Regions from separate parts of the Janthinobacterium sp. OK676 genome, predicted to be linked through region 1. Evidence: predicted binding sites of a transcription regulator. Region 1 holds the regulator's gene; each other region holds the start of a gene.

Region 1 (4,214 bases):
TCATCTGTGCGTATTTGTTGTTCCTCGTCACGGCCATTGCCGGGCGGGTGTGGTGCGGGTTTTCTTGCCCGCAAACGGTATACACGGAAATCTTTCTGTGGGTCGAACGCCGCATCGAGGGCACGCGCAGCGCGCGCATGGCCCTCGACAGGCAGGGCCCGTCCGTGCGCAAGGCCTTCAAGAAGACGGCCAAGCACCTGGTATGGGGCGCCATCGCCCTGTGGACGGGCTTTACCTTTGTCGGCTACTTCACGCCGATCAAGGAACTGGCGCGCGAGGTGACCACCCTCAATTTCGGTCCCTGGGAATGGTTCTGGGTCTTGTTCTACAGCCTGGCAACCTACGGCAACGCGGGCTGGCTGCGCGAACAGGTGTGCAAATACATGTGCCCCTACGCGCGCTTCCAGAGCGCCATGTTCGACCAGGACACCCTGATCATCACCTACGATGCCAAGCGCGGCGAACCACGCGGCGCCATGAGCAAGAAGGCCGGCAACAACGACAAGCTGGGCGACTGCATCGATTGCACCCTGTGCGTGCAGGTGTGTCCGACCGGCATCGATATCCGCAACGGCCTGCAGTATGAATGCATCGGCTGCGCCGCCTGCGTCGATGCCTGCAACAGCGTGATGGACAAGGTCGAGCGGCCGCGTGGCCTGATACGCTACAGCACCGACCATGCGATGGAAAACAACTTCAATTCGAAGCAGATCCGCCAGCGCGCCATGCGCCCGCGCGTGCTGATCTACACGTCCATCCTGGCCCTGATCATCATCGCCGTATGTACCTCGCTGGCCCTGCGCACGCCCCTGAAAATGGACGTGATCCGCGACCGCGGTTCAATGGGACGCGAAGTGGAAGACGGCATGATCGAAAACGTCTACCGCCTGCAGATCATGAACACGTCCGAGCAAAGCCAGCATTTCAAGATCAGCGCTTCCGGCTTGCCGGGCCTGACCTTGCTGACGCGCGAAGAAGTGACCTTGCAGCCGACGGAAACGCTGGGCTGGCCGATCCGCCTGCGCGTGCCGCACGGCGTGGGCGAGAAGGGCTCGAACAAGATTGCGATCGAATTGCAATCGCTGGACGACCCGTCGCTGCACGTGCGCGAAAGCGCGGTCTTCATCGTGCCGCGGTGATGTTGATTCGGGGTCGGACCCTCTGGGTCCGACCCCGGTATTTCGCCGTAGGGGTAGCATTCAACATGCGGTAGGTTTACTGTATTTTCAACCCAGAAGCAAAAGCTGGGGACAGACCCAAAGGGCCTGACCCCAAGGAGAACAAAATGTCCGACAGTCTGAAACTGCAAGCCCCCGTTGCCCCGTGGTACAAGCACCGCTGGCCATGGCTGCTGATGATCGGCCCCGGCCTGTCCGTGGTCGTCGGCAGCTTCATGGGCTATATCGCGTTTACGCAGCCCGACGCGCTGGTGGTGGGCGATTATTACAAGCAGGGCAAGGCGATCAACCAGGATTTGAAGCGCGACACGATCGCCAGCGACCTGGCCATGGATACGAGCCTGTCGTATGACGTGGCGCAGGCGCGCCTGAGCGGCTCCGTGCACAGCTTCGGCAAGGCCTATCAGGCTCCTTTGCTCCTGCACCTGGCGCATGCGACCCTGCCGGAAAAGGATATCAAGCTGCTGGTGCGGCCCGATGCGGCCGGCAATTTCTCGGTCGCCCTGCCGATGCTCGAGCGCAGCCGCTGGCAGGTGCTGGTGGAAAACGACAAGCGCGAGTGGCGCCTGTCCGGCATCTGGACCTGGCCCGTGCAACGCAGCATCGCGCTGCGCGCGGATGAAGAGCTATAAAGCTTATTTACACACGTCCGTGCCTGCCGTAATGGCTTTCAGCTTGGCAGGCTGCAAGATCTCGATCTCGCGGTTCGACACGCGCAGCCAGCCTTCCTTCTTGAATTTCGACAATAAACGGCTGACGCTCTCGATGGTCAGGCCCAGGTAGTTGCCGATTTCCTCGCGCGACATGCGCAGCTGGAAATTGCTGCCCGAATAGCCGCGCGCCTCGTAGCGCGACGCCAGGTTGACGATGAAGGCGGCAAAACGCTGCGTCGCCTGCATATTGCCCAGCAACAGCATGACACTTTGCTCGCGCGTGATTTCCTGGCTCATCATGCGGTGGAAATGACGCAGCAGGGTCGGCATATTGCCCAGCAATTGTTCCAGGCTGGAAAACGGGATTTCACACACTTCGCTGTCTTCCAGCGCCACCGCATTACAGTGGTGGCGGTCGGCGCTGATGGCGTCCATGCCCAGCAGTTCGCCGGCCATCTGGAAACCCGTCACCTGCTCTTCGCCACCGGGATTGATCTGATAGGTCTTGAAGTGTCCCAGGCGGATCGCGTACAGGTTCTGGAACGAGTCGCCGATGCGGAACAGCGAGGCGCCGCGCACGATCTTGCGGCGGCGGCCGATGATCTGGTCCAGCCTGTCCATGTCGCCCACATCGAGGCCCATCGGCAGGCACAATTGATGCATGCTGCAGGTCGAGCATCGCGCACGCAACGCTTCCACGGTTACTGTGGGCAAGGTTGGAGTGAGTAGCGCTTCAGTCATGTCGGTACCTTTTAGAAAATGCAACAACAAGTTTACTGCATACAGGGTTGCCGTGTGCCAATTTCACGGTAATTTCGGCGAATAAACGACGTCCAGCCTTTAATTATATGGCAACATCGTCACAAGCCCATGCGGGGAGGGGCATTTGCGCGGTGCCGCTTGCCAAGTTGATGTATTGATAGGAAAATTCCTAACAGCATTATCTGCCGCCTGTGCCGCCCGGTACTGAAAAGGAAATCATGAAGCCTCTCGGCATCAAAGCAAAAGTCGCGCTGGCCACCAGCCTGACCTCGATCGCCATGATCGCGCTGGTCACCATGATCCAGGTGCGGCACATGCGCGACGACTTCACGCGAGTACTGCTGAGCCAGCAGTCTTCCCTGATCAGCCGCACCGCAGCCGAGCTCGACGACAAACTGGGCATGCTGCTGCAGATCGTCACCCTGACGGCCAGGCAGCAGCCGCCGGAATTGATCGCCCAGCCGGCCCAATTGCGCGAATACTATTCGCGCCGCTCGATGCTGGTGCTGTTCGACGACGTGCTGGTGCTCGATGCGCAGGGCGCTGTCGTGGCCGACATGCCGGAAGTGGCGGGGCGCGCCGGCATCAACGTCGCCGAGCGCGAGTATTTCCAGACCGTCCTGCGCACGCGCCAGCCCATGATCACGGAACCCATGCTGGGCAAGTCGAGCGGCATGCCCATCGTGCAGATGGTGGCGCCCGTGCTGGCCGCCGATGGCCAGGTGGCCGGCGTGGTGATCGGCGTGCTGCGCCTGTACAAGGACAATCTGCTGGGACGTCTGCGCACGGAAAAGATCGGCAAGAGCGGCTATTACTTCATCCTCACGCGCGGCGCCGTGCCGCGCTACGTGCTGTACCCCGATACCAGCCGCTTGTTGCAGCCGCGCCAGCCGAACGCCAACCCGACCACCACCCAGCTATTGAAGGAAGATGGCGAAGGCAGCATGGTCAGCACCAACAGCCGCGGCGTCACGGCCGTCAACAGCTTCAAGCGCCTGAAATCGGTGAACTGGCTGCTGGCCGCCTCGCTGCCCGTCGACGACGCCTTCGAACCGTTCGACGGCGTGCTGTACCGGCTGGTGCTGTGGAGCATCCTCGCCTCGCTGCTGGCCGCTGCCGTTCTGGGCTGGGTCACCGTGCGCCTGCTGTCGCCGCTGGTGCGTTTGCGCGACACCCTGCTGGCCCTGCGCACCAGCGGCAGCCGTTTCACCCCCGTGCCGGTGCGGCAGCGCGACGAGATCGGCGAACTGACGGAAGCGTTCAACGGCCTGATGAGCGAACGCGACCGCCTGCAGCAGGAACTCGAATCGCGCGCGGCCGAGCTGGAGCAGGAGCGCGACCGGGCCGAGGCGGCCAACCGCGCGAAGAGCGATTTCGTGGCCAACATGAGCCATGAAATCCGCACGCCCCTCAATGCCGTGCTGGGCATGGTGTATTTGCTGGGCAATACCAAGCTCGATACGGAACAGCGCAAGTATCTGACCATGGTGCGCGTGGCGGGCCAGTCGCTGCTGGGCATCCTCAACGACGTGCTCGACTATTCGAAGATCGAGGCGCGCCGCATGGAATTGTCGCCCGTCGAATTCGACCTCGACGAAGTCATGAATACCCTGGCCACGAC
Region 2 (4,214 bases), on a different contig from region 1:
GGAAACTGAAGGACACGTTCGATACGCCGCCCGAGATCTTCGCGTACGGCAGGTTTTCCTTGATCCAGCGCGTCGCGTTGATGAAGTCGACGGCGTAGTTGTTGTGCTCTTCGATACCGGTGGCGACGGCAAAGATGTTCGGGTCGAAAATGATGTCTTCGGGCGGGAAGTCCAGCGCGTCGATCAGCAGGTGGTAGGCGCGCGCGCAAATTTCGATCTTGCGCTCGAAGGTGTCGGCCTGGCCCTTCTCATCGAAGGCCATGACGATCACGGCCGCGCCGTAGCGGCGGCACAGCTTCGCCTGGCGCAGGAATTCCTCTTCGCCTTCCTTCATCGAGATGGAATTGACGATGGCCTTGCCCTGCACGCATTTCAGGCCCGCTTCGATGACCGACCATTTCGACGAGTCGACCATGATGGGCACGCGCGAAATATCGGGTTCCGAAGCGATCAGGTTCAAGAAGCGCGTCATGGCGGCCAGCGAGTCGAGCATCGCTTCGTCCATGTTGATGTCGATCACTTGCGCGCCGTTCTCCACTTGCTGGCGCGCCACGGACAAGGCTTCGTCGTATTGCTCGTTGAGAATCATGCGCGCGAACGCTTTCGAACCCGTGACGTTGGTGCGCTCGCCCACGTTGACGAACAGCGACTCGTCGTTGACGACGAACGGTTCCAGGCCGGCCAGGCGCAAGTCGTGCGATGGGGCCGGCACGGTGCGCGGCGTGTTTTTCGACAGCAATTGACCGATGGCGGCGATGTGCTCGGGCGTGGTGCCGCAGCAGCCGCCGGCCATGTTCAAAAAACCCGCGTCGGCAAATTCGCGCAGCAGGGCGGACGTGTCGGCAGGCAACTCGTCAAAACCCGTGTCGCTCATGGGGTTGGGCAAGCCCGCGTTCGGGTAGATGCAGACGAAAGTGTCGGCGATCTTGGCCAGCTCTTCCGCGTACGGGCGCATCAGGGCGGCGCCCAGCGCGCAGTTCAGGCCGATCGTCAGCGGTTTCGCGTGGCGCACGGAATTCCAGAAGGCGGGCACGGTCTGGCCCGACAAAATGCGGCCCGACGCGTCCGTGACGGTGCCGGAAATCATCAGGGGCAGGCGCACGACGCTGGGGTTTTGCTCGTAGAACAGGTCGATGGCGAACAGGGCCGCCTTGCAGTTGAGGGTGTCGAAAATGGTTTCCACCAGCAGCACGTCGGCGCCGCCTTCCACCAGGCCCTGCGTCTGCTGCAGGTAGGCGGCCACCAATTGATCGAAGGTAACGTTGCGCGCGGCCGGGTCATTCACGTCGGGCGAGATCGACGCCGTCTTCGGCGTGGGCCCGAGGGCGCCGGCGACGAAGCGCGGCTTGTCCGGCGTGGAATATTTATCGCAGGCGGCGCGCGCCAGCTTGGCCGCCTGCACGTTCATTTCGTAGGCCAGGTGGGCCATGTGGTAATCGTCTTGCGCGATCGTCGTGGCGCCGAAGGTATTCGTTTCGATCAGGTCGGCGCCGGCCGCCAGGTAGCGCTCATGGATTTCCTGGATGATGTGCGGCTGCGTCAGGGTCAGCAGCTCATTGTTGCCCTTGACGAACAGTTCGCGCGCGCCGCTGTCGGCCGGCGCGGCGAAATCGATGAAGCGGCCGGCGGGACCGCCACGATACGCTTCTTCGTCGAGCTTGTATTGCTGGATGATCGTGCCCATGGCGCCGTCGAGGATCATGATCCGCTGCGCCAGGATGGCGCGCAAGGAGGCTTCGGTCGGGGACATGGCGGGGATCACGGTATCGTTCATTTCATGCTTTCAATAGGCAAACGGGCGGCGGCGCGGCGACAAGACTGTACGAGGCGGTTGCAGGCCAGCGGGATCAGCTGACGGAGTGTGCCGGCCGGGTAAGCCGGGCAGAAGGTGGCAATCGCCTGATTTCACCGGGTCTAAAATTATACGGCATCAGGCTGCTTTGGTTTTAAGCAAAAGCGGCCGTTCGCCCCACGGCTGGCCTTCTTGCAACACATTGCCACACATCGCCTTCCGCCACGACAGCTTCTGAAAATTTCATTCCTGAAAATCTTACTCAAAACGTTAATTCTTCCGCCAAAATTGGTAGGAAGACATGGCCTCTAGGCTGTGGAAAAATTTCCACATTATTTGCGCCATCTCAGCATATTTTTAATGATTTGAATGGCAATAGCTGCAATGGAAAATAATTTTGATTTAAGACAATACAGAGTGACGTGAATAATTCCAAAAATAAAGATTACCAAACAGATACTTTAACTATTATCAAAACCAATTGAATCAAAAGCATTAATAGTTGTCTTTAGGAATCGAATTAACCCATAATATTGGTTCTTCGAAATTACATTCTCACCAAAAGTCACCAATATGTCACATTTCTCCCATGTCCTCCCCGGCCTCGCGCTGTACCAACATGGTTGCCAGCCATGAAAAACCATCTGCTTGTAGCATCGTTTGTCATGCTGGGCCTGTCCGCTTGCGGCGGAGGAGGCGGTGGTGGCGGTGACACCGTGGTGGCAACCACGTCGGGCAATCCCGTCGTGATTCCTGCTGTGATTCCTGCCGTGACGGCCGTCTCGGCGGCGAACGTCGCCGTGGGCGGCAGCCTGGTGGTGACGGGTAGCAATCTGAGCCGCGTGACGGCTTTCCAGGTGGGCGGCGTGAACGTGACCGCCAGCGCCAGCAGCGACAGCAGCGTGACCCTGGCCATGCCGGGCGTGCCGGTCACGGGCGCCTTGAGCCTCGTCAGCGCCAGCGGCACGGCGGCCACCAGCTATAACGTGAACGTGTACCTGCCATTGAGCGTGAGCGGCGTCGCGCCGGCGACGGGTGGCGTCGGTTCCAGCGTGACGATCGCGGGCGGCGGCATGGGCGCCGTGACGGCGGTGCAGTTCGGCAATGGCGCCGCGGCAACACCGCAAAGCCAGACAGCCGGCAGCGTAACGGTGGTGGTGCCTGCGGGCGCGGCAACGGGAGCGCTGACGGTGCGCGGTCCCTACAACGACGTCATCAGCAGCGAACCGTACACGGTCTTGCCCAGCGTGGCAGTGACGTCGGTCACGTCGGCCGTCAACGGCGCGACCTTGTCGGTGACGGTGCAGGGCAGCAATCTCGACCAGGTCAGCGCGGCGACCGTGGGCAGTACGCCGGCCGTCATCGTCAGCGCCAGTGCCAGCCAGCTGGTGTTGTCCGCGCCAGCGTCGGCAACGGGGACCGTGATGCTGTCGGCCGCTTCGCGCATCGCCGTGAATGCGGGCACGGTATCGGCCTTTACTCTGGGCAGCATTGATTTCGCGCAGGTACTGAATTTGAACGCCAGCGATGCCGCCTTGCGCCTGACGCGCGGCAAGCCGGCCGCCGTGCGCGTGTCCGTGCTGGCCACGCAGGCGGGCCAGGCCAGCCCGGCCGTGACCTTGAATGCGACGGCCGCCAATGGCAGCAACCTGGGCAGCATTACCATGAGCGGCCCGTCGGTCTTGCCGACAACGAAAAGCGATTACAGTTTCAACGGCAATTTCAGCGCCGTCCTGCCTTCCGGCTGGATTCTGCCCGGCGTGCGCGTGCGCGTGACGGCCGTGGGCAACGACGGTACGCAAGTGAGCCAGGAAGCGGCGCCCGTCGTGGCCAGCGCGGCGAAAATCCACCTGGTGCTGGTACCGCTGAGCACCGACGATGGCGTGGGGCAACTGCCGGACGCGGAGGTGATCCGTACTGCGCTGACCCGCGTGTATCCGTATGCGGCGGAAAATATCAGCATTAGCACGCGCGCCCCACTGAGCGTATCGGGCAGCAGCACGGCCGACAGCTGGTGGAGCCCGACCTTGGAAGCCCTGAACGGCAAGCGCGCCCAGGAAGATAGCGGCGCCTTTTATTATGGCTTCGTGCCGAAAATGTCTTCCACGCGCGCCGCTGGCCTGGCGTACGTCAATTCTCGCACCGACAATGGCGATTTCACGGCGGCGATCGGCCTGGACGCCAGGTTCAACAGCATTGCCTCCGTCGATCCGTTCGGCAATAGCTGGCCTGAATGGCTGACTACGCTGGTGCATGAACTGGGCCACAATCATTCGCTGCAGCACGTTGCCTGCGGCGGCCCGGCTGGCGCGGCCACCGACTACCCGTATGCAAATGGCGACCTGGGCCCGCAACCGCTGTACAACAGCAGCTATGCGGGCAGCATCGGCCAGTTGAGCAAGGCGGTGTATGGCAGCACGCC
Region 3 (4,214 bases), on a different contig from region 1:
GTGCAAGCGTGGCTGGAACCGGGCGCGGAACTGGCCCAGCCGGAGGAGCGCTTCCAGTTCGAGCGCCACGGCTACTTCGCGGCCGACCGGGTCGACAGCCAGCCGGGCAAGCCCGTCTTCAACCGCATCGTCACCCTGAAAGACAGCTGGCAGCCCGCCAAATAAGGGCTGGATGGCACACACAAAAAAAACCGCTGCGGCGGTTTTTTTTCGTTTCAACAACATATGTCACTGAGAATATTGCCTGTTGACTACATTCACAATAATTTTGTATATTAGGCAGCTATTGAGCAATTTGCAATTTCGATAGCGCTTGTACAACGCAGTCCAGCCACCGCCATCCAGGCGGCACCCGATTCCTCCTCCTGATGCGGATGGCAATGTCTTCTACTGCCGGCGAACACCCCTTATCTGCTGAAAAAAGACCGCTGTGGCTGCTCGGCTTCGTGATGTCGATGATGGCAGGTCTGCTGTTCTACATGGCCGCCTCGCTGTCGGTCGAAAGCGACGCCAGCGACCTGTTCGACAACCTGGCGCGCAATACCCGGAAAAACATCGAATCGCGCGTCCAGTCGTATGCCAATCTGCTGCGCGGTACGGCCAGCCTGTTCCACGCCAACGAACACGTGAGCCGCGAGCAATTCCACCGCTACGTGGAAAATATCGCCCTGCAACAGAACTACCCGGGTGTGATGAACCTCAATTACAGCCAGGAACTGGACGAAGCGCAGCGCCCCGTCTTCGAAGCGGCCATGCGGCGCGACTATCCGCCCGGACGCGATGGCTATCCGGCGTTTGCCATCCATCCGCCCGCCCCGCGCTCCCATTATTCCGTGCTCGTGTACATCGAGCCGATCGCCAGCGCCCCGGAAAAATATGGTTATGACATCGCCTCGCGTCCCCTGATCGCCGAAGCGCTGGCGCAGTCACGCGATTCCGGCAACATCAGCAATTCCGGCGTGCCCGTGCCGATGCAAGGCCGTCCCCAGCTGACGGGCATGGCCATGCGCCTGCCTGTGTACCGCTACGGCATGCCGACCGATACCGTGGAGCAGAGGCGCGCGGCGTACCAGGGCTCCGTCGGCATCGGCTACGACTTGGTGACGATGATGCGCAGCGCGCTGGCCGACATGCCGGTGCGCAACGTCCGCCTGACCCTGTTCGATATCGGCCCGCAGGCGCGCGCACCGCTAGACTTACCACACGACATGCGCCCCATCTTCGACAGCACGACGGCGGGCATGCATGCGCCATGGTGGCTGCCCGGCAGTTCGGGCCGCTACCTGAGCAGCACGATGCTGATCAAACACAATGGCCGCGTCTGGCAAGCGCTATTCAGCGTGCGCAAGAGCGACCTGTACACGCGCTTCGACGCCTTTTTGCCATGGCTGGCCCTGCTGACCGGTTTCGCCAGCGCCATGCTGCTCTACATGCTGTTCCATACCCTGGCCTCGTCGCGCCGGCGCGCCATCCAGATGGCCAACGGCATGACGGAGGAATTGCGCGCCAGCCAGATTCGCTTGCAGCTGTCGCACCAGAAACTGCGCCGCCTGGCGGCCCACGCCGACCAGATCAAGGAAGAAGAACGCAAGCGCATCGCGCGCGAAATCCACGACGACCTGGGGCAGAACCTGCTGGTCTTGCGCATCGACGCCGACATGCTCGCTTCGCGCACGCAACGCCGCCACCCGCGCCTGAATGCCCGCGCCCGCTCGACCCTGGAACAGATCGACGCCACCATCAAGAGCGTGCGGCAAATCATCAACGACTTGCGCCCTACCGTGCTGGACCTGGGCGTGAATGCGGCCGTCGAATGGCAGGTGGCGCAATTTCGCCTGCGCACGGGCATCGACTGCGAGGTGAGCGAAAGCCACGACGACATTTGCCTCAGCGATCAATGCGCGACGGCCCTGTTTCGCATCCTGCAAGAGTCGCTGAGCAATATTTCCCAGCATGCCCATGCCAGCCGCGTGCAAGTGAAGCTGGAAAAGTGCCGCGATACCGTGTCGATGAGCATCAGCGACAACGGCGTGGGCGCGGCCATCGACGGGCGCAACAAGCTGGGCTCGTTTGGCCTGGTAGGCATCGAGGAACGCATCAAGTTGTTAGGTGGAACTTTTTACATCGAAAGCAGCCCCGGCGCCGGCATGGGCGTGCACGTCAGCGTGCCGCTGGGCGCGGACGCCACCGCGTTTCCCTACCAGGAAGAAAGCCGGGCCAGCAGCTGACAGGCGGGTGCCCGCATGAAACAAGCTCAGCTTGCATATTTCGTAATTAGATGCAATATTGATGTAGAACAATTCAGCGCCCGCCCGCCATGGGCCAGGCATTCCTCGACCATTTGCCAGGAGTACACAACCGCCACACAAGCGCCGCTCTCCCTTGTTTCACCGTATTTCCCACAACGCTCTTTTTTACCAAAGGACATTCATGGATACGAACGACAGTTTCAAGGCAATTGCCGATTTGAATTTGGACGCGATCAAGGTCAAGCTGATGCACCGGGAATCAGGCGAAGGATGGAGCCTGGAAAAGGCGAATGCGGTGGAATTCGAATACCGCCGCTTCCTGATCCTGATGAAACAGTTTCCGGAAGAAGAAACGGCGCCTTTGATGGACGTCGATACCTTCTGGCACTACCACATCCTCGACACCCTGAAATATGCGGCGGACTGCGAACAGGTGTTTGGCTACTTCCTCCATCACTTCCCCTACATCGGCTTGCGCGGCGAAGACGACGAAGCGGCGCACCATCGCGTGGGCGAGCGCATGAAGCAACTGTATGAGCAAACGTTCGGGGAAGATTATATCCGCGCAGAAACGGCGTATTCGGGGCGCGCCGTACAGGCGGCGTATTCGGGCCGTGCCGTGCAGGCGGCGTATTCGGGACGTGCGGTACAGGCGACGGCATACTCGGGCCGGGCCGTGCAAACGGCGTTTTCCAGTGCGGCGGTACAGGCGACGGCGTATTCGGGCCGCGCGACCGGGGCTGCCAGCACCGCATTTTCCAGCGCGCCTGCCTCACTGACGGCGGCGGTGGTCAAATCGTCTTCGACTGGCCTGGAATTGGGGCGCTTCTATGTTGATCGTCCGGTACTGAACCGCGACACGCAATAGAAAAGCGGAAAACAGATGTGGCTGCCGCACGCGGCAAGCCTGACTTACCCAGACGGCACCTCTCAGTTTGCCGTCTGTCAGGCGCTCTTAGGCAGCCATCAACTCGCGCAGTTCACGAATGCTGAAATCGCTGATTTCATGCATGCGGATGAGGATCGTGGCGCCGATCGGCAAGGTGTTGTGACGAATCTTGCTGATAACAGGTGGCGCCACTTCCAGAGCTCGCGACAAGGCGGCATCGTTTTTCAACTGCAGCTTGTCGATGATCGCATCGAGGACGCGATTCGGGTTGTAGGTAGGCAAAGAGGTAATTTGTTTGAGAGACATGATCAAAAATCCGTACTTGTTGTATTAGAGCAAGAAAAAACAGAATGTCTCTTCTGCACTAATTCAGGGTAAACACACTAAAAAGCGCCATCACTTATGCGGATTTTACGCCGCAAACAATATAATACACGCTATTGTTGATTTTTGCGTAACTTAAAGCAAAATTGTGATAATTGAAGAGAATTGACGCACTTGGGATGTGCTAGAGGATAACTCAAATCGGAAAAATTTGCTGCAAGTCATCAATTTTTACAATGAGGAACGCCGCTACGCATGAGCCAGGCAATCGCCATGAGGGCGCCCAAGCGAGCCATTTCGGCGGAAAGATGCCAGCCTCGCGCAGCCATGCCGGCCGGGGTGGCCGGAAGACAGGTACAGAGAAAATCGTCCGTGTGGCACCAGGCCAGTTGCCGGCGAATTTCATCGGGCGGTGGTGGCGGCTGCAGCGCATGTTCGCGGCGCCGCATATAGGCGCGCACTTGTTCCTTGCTGGGGTGATTCGTAGCTCGCATGGCTCGCTCCTGCTGACGGGAAACAGCGTCACGCTGGTTGTAGATGCAGAGCCCGCCACAAGAGCCCAGGCGCGCGACGACATTGCTCACCATATCGCCAGCACGCGATGACACGTTTGCGTTGCATCAATGGCAAGGCCCCGGTGTTGCGCCGAAGCCCGTACTGCCCCATCCATTTATTTCTTTTGCTGGCGCACGCGCTGTTGCTGTTTTTCCTGCGTTTGCTGCCGATTCTGCTTGCGCTCGAACAGGGTGACC
Region 4 (4,214 bases), on a different contig from region 1:
ACTTGCTGCACCGAGGCCACGATGGCGCCCATGCTGTCGCCTGCTTGCTGCACGGCCACGCTGCCGCCATCGATGGTGGTGACGGATGTGGCGATCAGGGTCTTGATTTCCCTGGCCGCCTGGGCCGAACGCTGCGCCAGGGTGCGCACTTCGGACGCCACCACGGCAAAGCCGCGGCCTTGTTCTCCCGCGCGCGCCGCTTCCACCGCCGCATTCAGCGCAAGGATATTGGTCTGGAAGGAAATGCCATCGATTACGCCGATAATATCCACGATCTGGCGCGAATTGGCCCGTATCGTCGCCATCGTCGTCACCGCCTGCTGCATGGCCGCGCCCCCTTGCACGGCCAGGGTGGAAGCTTGCCCCGCCAGTTCGCAGGCCAGCTGGGCATTATCGGCATTGTCATTGACGGCTTGCGTCAGCGCTTCCATGGCGCTCGACGTTTCTTCCAGCGAACTGGCCTGCATTTCCGTGCGCGCCGATAAATCCAGGTTGCCGGTGGCAATTTCACGCGACGCCGTGTCGATCGATTGCACGGCGCCCATGATGGTGCGCAAGGTCTGGTTCAGGTGGGCGATGGTCTGGTCCAGCACGCGCGACGTGGCGGCGATTTCGTCATTGCCCTGCTTGGGCGCGCCGGCCGTCAGCTTGCCCGCCGCCAAGTCTTGCACGGCGTCGGCAATGCCGCGGATTTCCACCAGCATGGCGCGCCGCACCAGCATGGTCACGACGATGGAGACGAGAATAGACAGCAGCACCGTCAGCAGCAAGCTCCAGCCCAGGCTGCGAAACTCGGCGCTGGCGGCCGCATGGGCCTGGCTGCTGAGCGTCGTTTCCAGGGCCGACAGTTGCGCCAGCTGGGTATTGAACTGCACGAACTGGGTTTCCGCCTTGAGCATGGAATTGGTGGCGATCGACTGGTCCATCTGCGCCATTTCCATGGTTTCCAGCACGGCCTTGCGATAGCCGGCCAGGGCCGCGATGGCCGCATCGACGAGGCTGCGCTCGGCGTCCGTGGCCGTGGTGCGCAGCGTGGCCAGCTGGGTGCCGATGGCCGCGTGGCGCGCCTTGATCTGTTGCTCCAATGTGTCGAGGCGGGCCTTGGCGAAACTGCCATTCGTCCATGACAGCAACTGGTACATATTGCCATGCACCTCTTTGGCGTCGCCGGCCACGTCGGCGGCCGCCTTCAAGTGTGTGATGCGCACCCGCACCATGTTTTCCAGCGAGGCATTTTGCCGCACCATGCCATACCAGGCGCCCGTCGAGCTGAGTATCAGCAGCAGCAAGACCAGGGAGGGCGCCAGCAATAATTTTGGTCCGATGCGTAATTGATTGAGCATGCTTGACTCCTGGCTATGGCTGTTCACACCGCAGGCGGCGCGCGGCGTGCATGCGCGCCGCCCCTGCCTTATTTTTTGTAGATGCCCGCTTCCAGCACCACGTCGTTGACGCGCAGGATGTAGGTGGTCTTCGGTTCGATCTTGCCGCTGGTGGGATTCTTGTACTGGTAATCGACCCAGCCCTTGCCCTGTTTTTGCGCCAGCTCGATGATTTCACGGCGATATTTCTTGCCGTTCGCATCGGGCACGTCCGTCAAATCCTTGCCCACGATGGAAGGATTGATGGGGTGGGCCAGCACGATGCCCGTCTTGATGTCGCGCATGTCCACATACAGCGAGCCCTGCACGAAGTCCGGGTCCTTCGCCGTGATTTTCTTCATCATTTCTTCCTTGCCATGCGCCTTCATGAAGGCGGCGCCCCGTTCGGCCATGGCGATCGCATCTTTTTCCGTTGGTTCGACCGCGGCGCTGACGCCGCCGCCGGCAAATGCCAGGCACAGCAGGCTACCCGTGAATAAGCGTTGCATGAAAGCTCCTTGTGATATCGAGGGATGTGTTGCCAAGTCGTAATTTACGTTGCCGAAGTCCGTCTCAGATTGCGATGGAACAAACTAAGGTGTTGCTTGTAGGCAGCATGCAACGTTTCGACGGCTTGTTGATATGCAGCAATTTGGTTCCGAAAAGCAAGAACTATGATGACTTTCACAGCATGCCGGGGTGATCTCGCATGCGGGAGGAAAAGGCTGGAATTGGCTGGCATATGGCCAATTTCATGAAAGTTAACGCTATTTACAGGCAAGGAGCCGACCGTGTCCGCAAACATTACCGAGCCGTTTCCACCCAAGTTCAAGCCATATACGCGGCAAACCATACAACAGGCGCGGCAGTGGAAATGGCTGCCTGAAGAGCAGCGTGCAGCCGTGCAAGTGGTGTCGCACGTGTTGCCGTTTCGCACCAATGAATATGTGCTCGACCAGCTGATCGACTGGAACAACATCCCTGACGATCCCATCTACCGTCTCGTCTTTCCCCACCGCGATATGCTGCCGCCCGAGCAGTACGCGCACTTGCGCGACCTGGTGCTGGTCAAGCAGGACAAGGCCGCCATCGACGCCTATGTGCATGGCTTGCGCCTGGGTATGAATCCCCATCCGGCCGGCCAGATGACGCACAACGTGCCGCGGGTCAACGACGCGCCCGTGCGCGGCTTGCAGCATAAATATGCGCAAACGGTGCTGTTCTTCCCCAGCGCGGGCCAGACTTGCCACGCGTATTGCACTTTCTGTTTCCGTTGGCCCCAGTTCGTCGGCATGGACGACATGAAGTTCGATGCGCGCGAGTCGCACGAGCTGGTCGCCTACCTGAAACTGCATCCGGAAGTGACGGACGTGCTGTTCACGGGCGGCGACCCGATGATCATGAACACGCGGCAACTGGCCGCCTACCTGGAGCCGCTGCTGGCGCCGGGCCTGGAACATATCCAGAACATTCGCATCGGCACCAAGGCGGTGGCGTACTGGCCGCAGCGTTTTGTTTCCGACCGCGATGCGGATGACTTGATGCGCCTGTTCGAGCGCATCGTCAAGGCGGGCAAGAACCTGGCCGTGATGGGCCATTACAGCCATGCCGTCGAGTTGCGCCAGGACATCGCCCAGCAAGCCGTGAAACGCATCGTCTCCACGGGCGCCACCTTGCGCATGCAGGGGCCGCTGATCCGCCACATCAATGAAGATCCGGCAAGCTGGGCCGAACTGTGGCAGACGGGCACGCGCCTGGGGGCGATTCCGTATTACATGTTCGTCGAGCGGGACACGGGTCCGCGCGGCTATTTCGAGTTGCCCTTGGCGAAGGCGCACGAGATTTTCCAGGCCGCCTACCAGATGGTGTCCGGCCTGTCGCGCACGGTGCGGGGACCGTCCATGAGCGCTTTTCCCGGCAAGGTCGTCATCGACGGCATCGTCACCATCAACGGCGAAAAACTGTTTGCCCTGCAATTTTTGCAGGCGCGTAACCCGGACTGGGTGCGCCGGCCGTTTTATGCCAAGTTCGATGCGGAAGCGACGTGGCTGGACCATTTGAAGCCCGCGTTCGGCCACGACAAGTTTTTCTTTGAAACGGATGAGCCCGTGCCGCAGTTGCCGCACAAAATCATCCGCCTGGCACAGGCCGCCTGAGCATGCACGCGGCCGTTGCGTCTGCCCGCTCCGGCGTGGCCGTGTTTTGCCTGGTATTCCTGCCGTTCGCGCTCGGACATTATCTGTCGTGCCTGCTGCGCGGCGTCAACGCCGTGCTGACGGTCGAATTGCTGGCTTCCGTCGCCCTGACGCCAGCCCAGCTGGGCCTGCTGACCAGCGCCTTTTTTCTCGCCTTTGCGCTGGTGCAATTGCCGGTCGGCATGGCGCTCGACCGCTACGGTCCCCGCACGGTGCAACTGTGGCTGCTGGCGCTGGCGGCCCTGGGCGTGTGGCTGTTCAGCCGGGGCCATAGCTTTGCCGGGCTGATGTGGGCGCGCGCCTTGATGGGAGCTGGCCTGGGCGGCTGTTTCATGGCGGCCGTGAAAGCGATCTCGTGCGCCATCGCCCCATCGCGCCTGCCTTCCATGCATGGCTATCTGATCGCCGTGGGCGGCCTGGGTGCGGCCACGGCCACCATGCCCGTCAAGCTGGCCCTGCACTACACGGATTGGCGCGGCGTCTTCCTGGGCCTGGCGCTGGCGGCGCTGGCCATAGTCCTGCTGATCCGCCTGCTGTCGCCGGCCATGCCCGCGCCTGCCGCCGGCAGGGACAAGGCGAGCAAGGTCAGCGTCTGGAGCGTGTACCGCGATCCCGGTTTTCGCCGCACCATCGCGCTGATCCTGCTGCCGCACACGGT

What was found. The regulator FNR, encoded in region 1, switches genes on or off when oxygen is low (the NO sensors DNR and NnrR bind a similar motif). The targets are predictions, from matches to a motif close to TTGATNNNNATCAA.
Region 2: a site for FNR is predicted at 2,190-2,203, ahead of BLU39_RS21700 (IPT/TIG domain-containing protein). Genes of this name have one in related genera too.
Region 3: a site for FNR is predicted at 2,287-2,300, ahead of BLU39_RS20175 (glycine-rich domain-containing protein). Genes of this name have one in related genera too.
Region 4: a site for FNR is predicted at 1,999-2,012, ahead of BLU39_RS07915 (KamA family radical SAM protein). Genes of this name have one in related genera too.

What each region holds. Positions count from the first base shown of each region.
Region 1 covers NZ_FNHA01000018.1:64,434-68,647, forward strand. The annotation lists gene ccoG (cytochrome c oxidase accessory protein CcoG) at 1-1,139, shown strand, start outside; gene BLU39_RS26885 (FixH family protein) at 1,286-1,810, shown strand; gene fnr (fumarate/nitrate reduction transcriptional regulator Fnr) at 1,814-2,572, opposite strand; gene BLU39_RS26895 (response regulator) at 2,812-4,214, shown strand, end outside.
Region 2 covers NZ_FNHA01000012.1:53,704-57,917, forward strand. The annotation lists gene metH (methionine synthase) at 1-1,774, opposite strand, end outside; gene BLU39_RS21700 (IPT/TIG domain-containing protein) at 2,425-4,214, shown strand, end outside.
Region 3 covers NZ_FNHA01000010.1:282,209-286,422, reverse strand. The annotation lists gene BLU39_RS20185 (glutamine--tRNA ligase/YqeY domain fusion protein) at 1-165, shown strand, start outside; gene BLU39_RS20180 (sensor histidine kinase) at 381-2,228, shown strand; gene BLU39_RS20175 (glycine-rich domain-containing protein) at 2,431-3,117, shown strand; gene BLU39_RS20170 (hypothetical protein) at 3,205-3,444, opposite strand; gene BLU39_RS20165 (hypothetical protein) at 3,687-3,956, opposite strand; gene BLU39_RS20160 (hypothetical protein) at 4,133-4,214, opposite strand, start outside.
Region 4 covers NZ_FNHA01000003.1:234,369-238,582, reverse strand. The annotation lists gene BLU39_RS07925 (methyl-accepting chemotaxis protein) at 1-1,343, opposite strand, end outside; gene BLU39_RS07920 (cache domain-containing protein) at 1,412-1,870, opposite strand; gene BLU39_RS07915 (KamA family radical SAM protein) at 2,153-3,517, shown strand; gene BLU39_RS07910 (MFS transporter) at 3,520-4,214, shown strand, end outside.